DNA from 3 places in the Mesorhizobium sp. M0152 genome. Region 2 is predicted to be linked to each of the others. Evidence: predicted binding sites of a transcription regulator. Region 2 holds the regulator's gene; each other region holds the start of a gene.
What was found. The regulator PhoB, encoded in region 2, activates phosphate uptake and scavenging genes when phosphate is short. The targets are predictions, from matches to a motif close to TGTCATNNANCTGTCAT.
Positions count from the first base shown of each region.

Region 1: NKJ26_RS21190 (LTA synthase family protein) is a predicted target of PhoB. The motif match lies at 1,923-1,939, and genes of this name have one in related genera.
Region 3: NKJ26_RS17605 (DUF1045 domain-containing protein) is a predicted target of PhoB. The motif match lies at 1,421-1,437, and genes of this name have one in related genera.

Region 1 covers NZ_JAMYTH010000022.1:34,206-37,929, forward strand. The annotation lists gene fabG (3-oxoacyl-[acyl-carrier-protein] reductase) at 1-702, opposite strand, end outside; gene fabD (ACP S-malonyltransferase) at 760-1,701, opposite strand; gene NKJ26_RS21190 (LTA synthase family protein) at 1,979-3,724, shown strand, end outside.
Region 2 covers NZ_JAMYTH010000021.1:101,145-104,868, reverse strand. The annotation lists gene pstA (phosphate ABC transporter permease PstA) at 1-290, shown strand, start outside; gene pstB (phosphate ABC transporter ATP-binding protein PstB) at 306-1,130, shown strand; gene phoU (phosphate signaling complex protein PhoU) at 1,168-1,875, shown strand; gene phoB (phosphate regulon transcriptional regulator PhoB) at 1,894-2,583, shown strand; gene NKJ26_RS20955 (ROK family protein) at 2,917-3,724, opposite strand, start outside.
Region 3 covers NZ_JAMYTH010000016.1:75,044-78,767, forward strand. The annotation lists gene NKJ26_RS17600 (alpha-D-ribose 1-methylphosphonate 5-triphosphate diphosphatase) at 1-639, opposite strand, end outside; gene NKJ26_RS17605 (DUF1045 domain-containing protein) at 675-1,382, opposite strand; gene iolB (5-deoxy-glucuronate isomerase) at 1,535-2,347, opposite strand; gene NKJ26_RS17615 (DUF3329 domain-containing protein) at 2,715-2,927, opposite strand; gene iolE (myo-inosose-2 dehydratase) at 2,998-3,724, opposite strand, start outside.

The DNA.
Region 1 (3,724 bases), on a different contig from region 2:
CTGGCCGGTGACATAGGCCGCTTCATTGGAGGCGAGATAGGCGACGGCGGACGCGACCTCGGCGCTGCTGCCCATGCGGCGCGTCGGGATCGCCGCCATGATCGCCTCTTTCTGCTTGTCGTTGAGCTTGTCGGTCATCGCCGATTCGATGAAGCCCGGGGCGACGCAGTTGACGGTGATGTTGCGGGTGGCGATCTCCTGCGCCAGCGATTTGGAAAAGCCGATCATGCCGGCCTTGGAGGCGCAGTAATTGGTCTGGCCGGGATTGCCGGTGACGCCGACCACCGAGGTGATGTTGATGATGCGGCCGTGGCGGCGACGCATCATGGGGTGGGTGAGTTCGCGCGTCAGCCTGAACACGGCCGTCAGGTTGACCTCGATAACATTATCCCAGTCGGCGTCAGCCATGCGCACGAACAGGCCGTCCTTGGTGATGCCGGCATTGTTGACCAGGATGTCGACCCCCTCGAGATCGACCTCCGCCTTCTGGCCGAGCGCCTTGACTTCGTCGCGGTCCGACAAATTGGCCGGGAACAGCTTGACCCGGTCGCCCAGCTCGCTGGCCAGTGTCTCCAGTTTCTCGATGCGCGTGCCATGCAGGCCGACGATCGCGCCCTGCGCATGCAGCACCCTGGCGATCGCCTCACCGATGCCACCCGATGCGCCGGTAACGAGCGCCTTGCGGCCAGTCAGTTCGAACATTTTTGTCTCCTGATTGAGAACAGAGCACACTCTATAGGGATGAGATCAAACGGCACTTTATGCAAGCGCCGCCAATGCCGCCTCGACCTCGGCCGCGGTGCCGACCGCCGCGGTGGCGATGTCACGGTTGATGCGGCGGGCCAGCCCCGAAAGCACCTTGCCGGCGCCGACTTCGTAAAGCGTGGTGACGTCGTTTGCGCCGAACCACTCCACCGTCTCGCGCCAGCGCACGCGGGCAACCACCTGCTCGACCAGACGGCGCGCGATCTCGTCCGGGTCGTTCGTTGGGGTGACGGTGACGTTGGAGATGATCGGGACCACCGGCGTGGCCTTGGCCACGCCAGCCAATGCCTCGCGCATGATCTCGGCCGCCGGCGTCATCAGCGCGGAATGGAACGGCGCCGACACCTGCAGCATCAGCGCCCGCTTGGCGCCTTTCTCGGTGCACAGTTTCGCCGCCAGTTCGACCGCGGCCTTGGCTCCCGAAATCACCAGCTGGCCGCCGCCATTGTCGTTGGCGACCTGGCAGACGGAACCTTTGGCGGCCTCGGCGCAGGCGGCTTCCACATCCGCCTGTTCCAAACCGATGATCGCCGCCATGGCGCCCTCGCCGGCCGGCACCGCCGCCTGCATGGCATTGCCACGGATACGCAGCAGCCGCGCGGCATCGGCGACCGAAACGAAACCGGCGGCGGCGAGCGCTGAATATTCGCCCAGCGAATGACCCGCGACATAGGCGATCTTGTCCTTCAGCGAGAAGCCGCGCGATTCCAGCGCCCTGACCGCCGCCAGCGAAACCGCCATCAGCGCGGGCTGGGCATTGGCCGTGAGCGTCAAGATCTCTTCGGGACCTTCCCAGATCAGCTTCGACAGGTTCTCGCCGAGCGCATCGTCGACTTCCTGGAAAACCCTGCGTGCTTCGGGAAAGGCGTCGGCGAGATCCTTGCCCATGCCGACAGCCTGGCTGCCTTGTCCCGGAAAGGTGAATGCGACGGCCATGCGTGGGCTCCCGAGGCTTGGTTCTGCTTGCCTGATACACGATTTTTCATGCCTGTGACGCAAGGCGGGCCGCCAAGTCAAGCCCGGTTCGGCTTCTTCGCGGGGCAGCATGGCAAGCCGAGTGCCTGTTCCAAAAGGCTTTTTGGCGATCACTCCTGATGAAAACCGCTCACGAATCGTTTGCTGGCTCTTCTTATTTTCGCCACAGGCGCTAGCTTTGCGTGACAATTCCATGACAATCGAGTGACGCGCTTGTCGCTGGGTGGGAAAGTTGAAAGTGGCCAAGAGTTTGAAACGCGCCGGCAAAGCCGTGCCGCAGTTCCTGGAAGACGATCCGTCCACCGGCTATCTGCCGGGCCGGAGATGGCCGGTCGTCCGCTATGGGCTGATCAGCCTGGCGATCTCGGCTGTCCTGGTGTTCGCCATTGAATTGACCGTTCGCGGCGATGTCGCCGGCACCGTTTCCTTCTTCCTGCAGCCGCTCAAGCCGGGGTGGACCACCATCGTCGTCTTCGCGCTGGTTCTGATCGGTCTCGACGCCGTGCTCGGCCGCAGTCATCAGAGCCTGATGATCGTCGCGCCGCTGACCTTGTCGCTGGCCTTCGTCGGCCACCAGAAATCGCATTATCTAGGCGACCCGCTCTATCCGACGGATTTCCTCTACGCCCGCCAGATCTTCGCTCTGCTGCCGCTCCTAGTGCGCGACAGGCCGATGACCGCGCTGGCAATGGTCGCCGGCATCGTCGCCGGCCTGTCGCTGCTCGTCTATGGCTGGCGGCTCTGGCGCCGCAAGGTTCCAGCACTCAGCCGCAAGGGCCGCCTGGCCCGGCTGACGCTGGCGGTGCCGTTGCTTGCCTTTTTCGTCTCGATCATGGACTACGCCACGTTTTCATGGACCCGCGACCGGCTGCAGATCATCCCGATCATGTGGGACCAGAAGGAAAACTATGCCTCCAACGGTTTTGCGCTCGCCTTCGCGCTCAACGTGCCGATGGCGCATGTGTCGGCGCCGCCGGGATATTCCGACAAGGCAATCGCGGCGATCGACCGGCCACCGGTGACCGCTTCGGTACCCGACGAAAAACCCGACATCATCATCGTCATGAGCGAATCCTTCTGGGATCCAACCACGCTGCCCGGCGTCACCATCACCCCGGATCCCATTTCCACCGTGCGGTCGCTGCGTTCCGGCTCGATGTTCTCGCCTGAATTCGGCGGCATGACCGCCAACATCGAATTCGAGGCGCTGACCGGCTTCTCGAACGCCTTCCTGCCGGCCGGCAGCATCCCCTACCAGCAATATGTGCGCACGCCAACGCCTTCGATGGCGACCTTCCTGAAGAGCGAAGGCTACAAGGCGCGCGCCATCCATCCAGGCACCAACTGGTTCTGGAACCGTGGCGCGGTCTACGCCGATTTCGGTTTCAACGACTTCAAGTCGGAAGAGACGCTGCCGCCCATGGAAAAGCGCGGACCGCTGGCATCGGACGCCGCGATGACCGACGAGATCATCCGCGAGGCCGACAGCAGCGACCAACCAGTGTTCTTCTTCGCTGTCAGCCTGCAGAACCATGGCCCTTACGAGCCCAACCGCTATTACAATCCGACCCACACGGTGAAAGCACCGATCAGCCAGTGGGCGCGCGATTCGCTGCTTTCCTACGCCGAGGGTTCAGCCGACGCGGACCGCGGCCTCGAACGCCTTGTCGAATGGGCCAAGAAGCGCGAGCGGCCGACGGTTCTCGCCTTCTTCGGTGACCATCTGCCGCCGTTGGGGCCGGTGTATGTCGAGACCGGCTTCCTGAAGGACAACGTCGCGCCACGCAAGGAGCCGACGCCGGAAGCCGCCCTTGACCATCACCAGACACCGCTGGTCATCTGGTCGAACCGCTCCGGTCCAGTCGAGAACCTGGGCGCGGTGAGCCCCGCATTCCTGCCCTATCATATCCTCACCACCGCGGGCATCACCCACCCTTATTACACGGGCTTCCTGGGCGAGATGCGGGAACACTATCGCGTGGTC
Region 2 (3,724 bases):
CGCTTGCCGCCCCCGGCATCCTCACCGGCACCATCATCGGCCTGGCGCGGGCGCTCGGCGAAACCGCGCCGCTGCTGCTGATCGGCATGGTCGCCTTCGTCGCCGACTATCCGAAGACGCCTTTCGATCCGGCCACGGCGCTGCCGGTGCAGATCTACATGTGGGCCAACGAGGCAGAGCGCGCCTTCGTCGAGCGCATGTCGGGTGCCATCATCATCCTGCTCGTCTTCCTCATGGCCATGAACATCACAGCGATCGTGCTGCGGCGCCGCTTCGAACGGCGCTGGTAAAAGAAGGCATCTGGTATGAACATCATGACCGAACAGTCCCTCGAAAACGCAGTGGGCGACAAGATGAGCGCCAAGTCGAACGAAGTGATCAAGATGCGCGGCGACAAGGTCGGCGTGTTCTACGGCGAGAAGCAGGCGCTGTTCGACGTCAATCTCGACGTCCGCCAGAACCAGGTGACGGCGCTGATCGGCCCCTCCGGCTGCGGCAAATCCACCTTCCTGCGTTGCCTCAACCGCATGAACGACACCATAGACTCGGCGCGGGTAACCGGCAGGATCACGTTGGACGACGAGGACATCTACGACAAAAACATCGACGTCGTCGAACTCAGAGCTCGCGTCGGCATGGTGTTCCAGAAGCCCAATCCGTTCCCGAAGTCGATATACGAGAACGTCGCTTACGGTCCACGCATCCACGGCTTGGCCAAGGGCAAGGCCGACATGGACCAGATTGTCGAATCGAGCCTGAAAAAGGCGGCGATCTGGAACGAGGTGAAGGATCGCCTGCAAGAGCCGGGCACCGGTCTTTCCGGCGGCCAGCAACAGCGCCTGTGCATTGCGCGCGCCATCGCGGTTTCGCCAGAGGTGATCCTTATGGACGAGCCCTGCTCGGCGCTTGACCCGATCGCCACCGCGCGCGTCGAGGAACTTATCGACGAATTGCGCCAGAACTACACGATCGTCATCGTCACCCACTCGATGCAGCAGGCAGCGCGTGTGTCGCAGCGCACGGCGATGTTCCATCTCGGCTATCTGGTCGAGGAGGGCGCTACCGACAAGATGTTCACCACTCCCGACGACAAGCGCACCCAGGACTATATCACCGGCCGGTTCGGTTGAGCAGTCCGGGCGAATTTACAGACACGAGGACAAGGTCATGGCCGAACACACAGTCGCAGCCTTCGACGAGGATCTAGGGCAGATCAGCAGGCTGATCAGCGACATGGGCGACCTCGCCAGTTCGATGGTCGGCGGCGCCACCAAAGCGCTGCTGAACACCGACAACGCTCTCGCGCAACGCGTCGTCTCCGATGACGCGATCATGGATGCGCGCCAGCGCGAGCTCGACGACCGCGCCATCACGCTGATCGCCAAGCGTCAACCGATGGCCGACGATCTGCGTCACGTCGTCGGCTCGATCCGCATGGCCGGCGACCTCGAACGCATCGGCGATCTTGCCAAGAACATCGCCAAGCGCGTCGGCACGGTCGGCCTCACCGCCACGCCGCGTGACCTGTCGCATTCCATCGATGCGATGGCGCAGCTGGTGCTGATCCAGGTGCAGGGCGTGATCGAGGAATATGCGGCGCGCGATGCCGCCGCGCTGACGACGCTGCGGGCCAACGACGAGCGCATCGACGTCAAATACACCTCGGTGTTCCGCGAACTGCTGACCTACATGATGGAAGATCCGCGCAACATCACCGCTTGCACGCATCTGTTGTTCTGCGCCAAGAATCTGGAACGCATCGGCGACCACGTGACCAACATCGCCGAAAATGCCTATTATGTCCTGACCGGTACGCAACTGCCCGCCAATCGTCCGAAGCAGGACGAAACGGCGATGTCGGCGCCGGCGGCCTGACGGCGGGGTGACCGGGCGATGATCGCGCCACGCATCATGGTGGTGGAGGACGAGGAGCCGTTAGGCGTGCTGCTCCGCTACAATCTGGAATCCGAGGGTTACCAGGTCGAGGTGGTGACGCGCGGCGACGAAGCCGAGATCCGGCTGCAGGAAAACGTGCCGGACCTTCTGGTGCTCGACTGGATGGTGCCGGCGGTTTCCGGCATCGAACTCTGCCGGCGCCTGCGAATGCGCGCCGAGACCGAGCGATTGCCGATCATCATGCTGACGGCGCGCGGCGAGGAAAGCGACCGCGTGCGCGGCCTTTCCACCGGGGCCGACGACTATCTGGTCAAGCCGTTCTCGACGCCGGAATTCATGGCCCGGGTCAAGGCGCTGCTGCGCCGCGCCAAGCCGGAAGTGCTGTCCAGCGTGCTCAAGGTCGGCGACATCGTGCTCGACCGCGAATCGCACCGGGTCTATCGCAAGAAAAGCGAGATCCGGCTCGGGCCGACCGAATTCCGCCTGCTCGAATTCATGATGCGCCATCCCGGCCGCGTGTTCTCGCGCAGCCAGCTGCTCGACAATGTCTGGGGCGAGACGATCTACATCGACGAGCGCACGGTGGACGTGCATGTCGGCCGGCTGCGCAAGGCGGTCAACAATGGCCGCATGCCCGATGTCATCCGCACCATTCGCGGCGCCGGCTACGCGATCAGGGAAGATTAGGTCTTTGGCGCGGAAGTTCCGTCAGATTGGGCTTCCGAAGGCGGGTCTCGGAGGTTTTGCGACTAGCCGAAAACGGCAGTCACTTCGTCATCCACGGGCGTAGCAAGGAGCGTAGCGACGCAGCGCAGACCCGAGGATCCTGTGCCGCGACTTCGGAGTGCTGCCACGATGCAGAATTCTGCTCCCCTGCACTCCACGACTACGGTCGCGGCAGGATCCCAGGGTCTCCGCGACGGAGCTTCGCTCCTGCTGCGCCCTGGGATGACGACATTGGGACGACTTCGGCAATATCCAAAATCGACGATGGTCTGCGGCATCGACGGCGGACGCCACTCAGGCTACGTTCTTTCCAGTGCCAGCTCTCGCCTGCACGCCAGGCGCGAAAATCTCCTGGTCGACGAAGGTCAGCGCGCGCATGGCGCAACCTTCCCTGATCAGCGGCAGTTCGTTGGGCTCGGTGTCGAAGGAAATCGATTCCGAGTGCTGGCCGCCGGCGGTCTGGGCGATGGCCTCGCGCAAGGCCGGCTCGATCAGGTCGAAAGCGGCGGCGCTGACGCCGACCATGGCGACAGGCGCCGGGTCGATCAGCGCGAACAGGCTGCCGAGGCCATAGCCGAGCGCCTCGCCGGCCTTGCGATAGGCCTCGCGCTCCGGTCCGTCTTTTTCGCGCGCCGAGGCCGCCAGCGTACGCATGTCGGCGTCGCTGACGTCGACCGGCTCGGTGTCCTCGCCAAGCTGCCTCGCATTGCGCCAGATCGCATAATTGCCGGCATAGGCCTCGACGCAGCCGCGCCGTCCGCAGCGGCAGAGCGCGCCGCCTGGCCGATGGATCATGTGGCCGAACTCGCCGCCCGAGGAATGGGTGCCGGTGAACAGTTCGCCTTTCAGCACCAGGCCCATGCCGATGCCGTGGGAAAGCAGGATGGCGATGAAGTCGTCGCGATAGCGCTGGGGATCGCGCCAGCGCAGCGCCACCGCCATCATGTTGCAGTCATTCTCCGTGGTGGCGGGAATGCCGAACTCGGCCTCGAGTATGTCGGCGAAGGCGATATCGGTCTGCGGCGTGATCGGCGACCACAGCATGGACCGCGCATCGGTGTCGGTGATGCCCTGGATCGCCAGCGCGATGCGGGCGACGCGC
Region 3 (3,724 bases), on a different contig from region 2:
ATTGCGCGCCGATTCCTCCATCCGCTTGTCGCAGAACAGCTTGAAGTCGCGGTCGGTCAGCTTCAGCTTGCGTTGGTAGTAATAGGCATAGGTCTCAAGATCGACGAACTGGCGCTGGCCCGGCGCATGATCCATCAGCGATGCCAGCTTCACTCGCTCGTCGCCGTCGAAATGCGCGAAGGCGGCGAGGCAATCCGGCGCCGAAACCTCGCAGCGAAGATGGATGAAATGGTCGGCGCGCAATCGATCCTGCCGGACACTGTCCTCGATCGCGTCGGCCAGCTTGCGCATGTCGGCCGACGTCATGTCGGCGTCCTCGTCCATGCCGACGCGCAGCGCATCGAGCACGGTGGTGATGCCGGCGGTCGCCACCTGCGCGTCATGGGCAAGCACGGCGGCGATCGGGTTCCAGCGCACCTTCGGCCGCGGCGCGTAGTGGCCCTCGAGATGATCGGTGTGGAGTTCGACCAGTCCCGGAATGATATAGTCGCCGCCCATGTCCTCGCCGGTCCGGCCAATGCCGGCGCTTGGGCCGGCATCGATGCCGGCAATAAAGCCGTCGCGCAGCACCAGCGACCCCTCGACGATCTCGTCGGCAAGCACGATGCGGGCATTGTGGAGAACGGTCTCGGCGGTCATTTCAGGCAGTCCTTGGTTATTGGCGTAGACACCAGTCAGGCGGTTTTTCTGGCGGGCCGGCGCCCGAGTGCGTGATGGGAAAGCACCATGAACGGCGCGCCCGGTTCGGTTTCGACGAACAGCGTCAGCGCATCCACCAGCACCGGCTGTTGCAGCACCTCGGCGAACACGCTGTCGATTGCTAGGCGAAGACGAGGGCTTTCCTGTGGCCCCGCCCGGCCTGACAGCGTCATGTGGAAGCGAAAGGTGTCCATGACATAGGGATAGCCCCATTGGCACAGATTGCGGAACTCGGCCGGCTTCAGTGAATCCGGGCTGCGCCGCTCGATCTCGGCTTCGCTCAGCGGCGCGCGAAACCGGTCGAAATCGCGCACCACCTCGTCGGCGAAGCGGTTGAGCGGAGGCAGCGGTCCCTCCGGCACCAGTGCGAAGAAACCGTCGATCTGGCTGACCACGAGGCGGGGGATCGTCACTGTCGAAGTTGTCTCGGCAAAAGCATCGAGTGCCGTGCGCAACGAGGTCTCCGTCTCGTTGGCAGCCAGCTGGAAGGGCGCTTTCAACGTTGCGTGAAAGCCGTAGCGGCGAGCCGAAGCCGTGTGGAACGCCACTTCCGCCGCCGACAGGTCGCCCACCGCCTCAACCGGCCTTGTCGCCGCGCCGAACGGATCGCGGCCCAGCCAATTCGCGGCGGTCCGCGCCAGCTTCTCGTCCTGCCGGGGGGTGAAATAGATGGCGTAGCGCATCGAAGATCCTCGTCAGCCCGTTGCCATAGGTGATTTCCATGACGGATTGACGAAGCTTTGAAGGGTTTTCGAAGGCAAATCGACCCCGCGGGTCCTTAGCCGACGATTTTTCCCGATCTGGACCAACGGGTTCATCCTTAAACGCGCAACGGTCAGGCCTTCATCAGCCATTCGTGCTCGGGCGCGTTGTGGAATTTCCATGTCCGCTTCGGCCCGGCCATGACATTGAGATAGTAGAGGTCATAGCCGTGGCAGGCGGCGCAGGGGTGATAGCCCTTGGGCACCAGCACGACGTCGCCATCCTCGATCGCCATCGCTTCGTCCAGCGCGCGATGGCCATTCTTGTCGGCGTCGGTGTAGACGCGCTGGAAGGCAAAGCCCTGCGGCGGGTTGAGGCGGTGATAATAGGTCTCCTCGAGGTAGGATTCAGCAGGCAGATTGTCCTGGTCGTGCTTGTGCGGGGGATAACTCGACGTGTGGCCGCCGGGCGTGATGACCTCGACCACCAGCAAGGAATCGGCCGGCTTGCCTTCCGGCAAGATGTTGGTGACGTAGCGCGTGTTGGTGCCCTTGCCACGCACCTCCTGGCCGAGATCATCCGGTCCGATCACCCGCACCGGCAGCCCGCCGCCAAGGCCCGGCGCCGAGCAGACCGCGAGTTCCAACTCCGTATCGGCGCTCACGGACCACTCCGATCCCACGGGCACATAGACCGACCAGGGCTTGCCCTCGAAGGGCGACATGCGCTGCCCGAGCAGGCCGAGATCCTTGCCGCCGGCCTTGACCGTGCCCTTGCCGGTGACGAACACCAGGCAGATCTCGCGATCCCCTGTCTGGCCCGAAGCAGTTTCCCCAGGCCTCAGCCGGTGCAAATCGAAACCGACATAGGTCCAGCCGGCGCTTTTCGGCGTCACATGGGCGACGCGGCCATGACCCTTGTCGGCCTTGAGCAGCAGTTTCGACATTGGCAGCTCTCCTAAATTCCATGACACGGGATTGGCACCTACTGTTTCGATGGACTATCGCAGGCCTTGAAGATTTGGCCGGGTCCTCCCAAACTTCGTCATCCTAGGGCGAAGCAGGAGCGAAGCTCCGTCGCGAAGACCCTAGGATCCATGCCGTAGCCCCAATCGAAGTGAGCAGCGGAGCGAAATTCTGCACCGCAGCCGCTGTTTTTACGTCGCGGCATGGATCCTGGGGTCTGCGCCGCGTCGCTTCGCTCCTTGCTCCGCCCCAGGATGACGACGCGAGAGGCGTTTCGGCTAATTTCCAACGCACGCTATCAGTCATGCGCGCAGTGCCCGACCCGTAAGCCTTCTGGGCCATGGACGGTTATTCCTTCGGCTCGGTCGTGGTCTTGGCATCCTCGGCCGGCTTGTAGAGATAAAAAAACTGCCAGAGGCCATAGCCGGCGAAGCCGAGCGCGATGACGCCCCAGAACGGCGTGCCGGTGGCGAACTCGATGGCGGACCAGATGACGCAGACCGCGACGACGGCGACACGTCGCCACAGCGGGCGGAAGAAGGGGTGCTCGGAATCTTTCATCGGGCCAACCTACAGCAAGCCTGGCTCAGCGAGAACCACCACGAGCAGGTCCACACGTCAGGCCCACACGTCAGGCATTGGGAAACCCTTGCGTCTCCACCGTGTAGCCGGCCGCCGTCATCACCCGCATCAATTCCTTGTGGCCGACCTGCGCCATCTTGAGTGGCGGGTTCTTCTTCGGGTCCTGCTCGGCTTCGACCACGAACCAACCTTCATAGCCATGATCGGCGAACCGCTGCACGATGGCGCCGAAATCCAGCGAGCCATCGCCCGGCACGGTGAAGGCGCCAAGCGCCACCGCGTCGAGGAAGGACTGCTTCGTCCGGTCGAGCCTGTCGATCACGTCCATGCGCACATCCTTCACATGCACATGGCTGATGCGCTCATGATGCTTGTCGATGGCGCGCAGCACGTCGCCACCGGCAAAGGCCAGATGTCCGGCATCGAGCAGCAACGGAATGCCGGCGCCGGAATAGCGCATGAATTGATCGAGTTCCGGTTCGGTCTCGACCACGGCCGCCATGTGATGGTGGTAGGAAAGCGGCATTCCCTGTTCGGCGCACCATTCGCCGAATTCGGTGAGGCGCGTCGCATAGGCCTTCATCTCGTCGTCCGAAAGCTTCGGCTTGGTGGCGAGCGGCTTGGAGCGGTCACCCTGGATGGAGCGGCCGACCTCGCCATAAACGATGCAGGGCGCGTTGACCGCCTTGAACAGGTCGATCATCGGCTGGATGCGGTCCTTGTTCTTGCCCATCTCCTCGTCGACGAGCGTGCCCGAGAACCAGCCGCCGCACAGC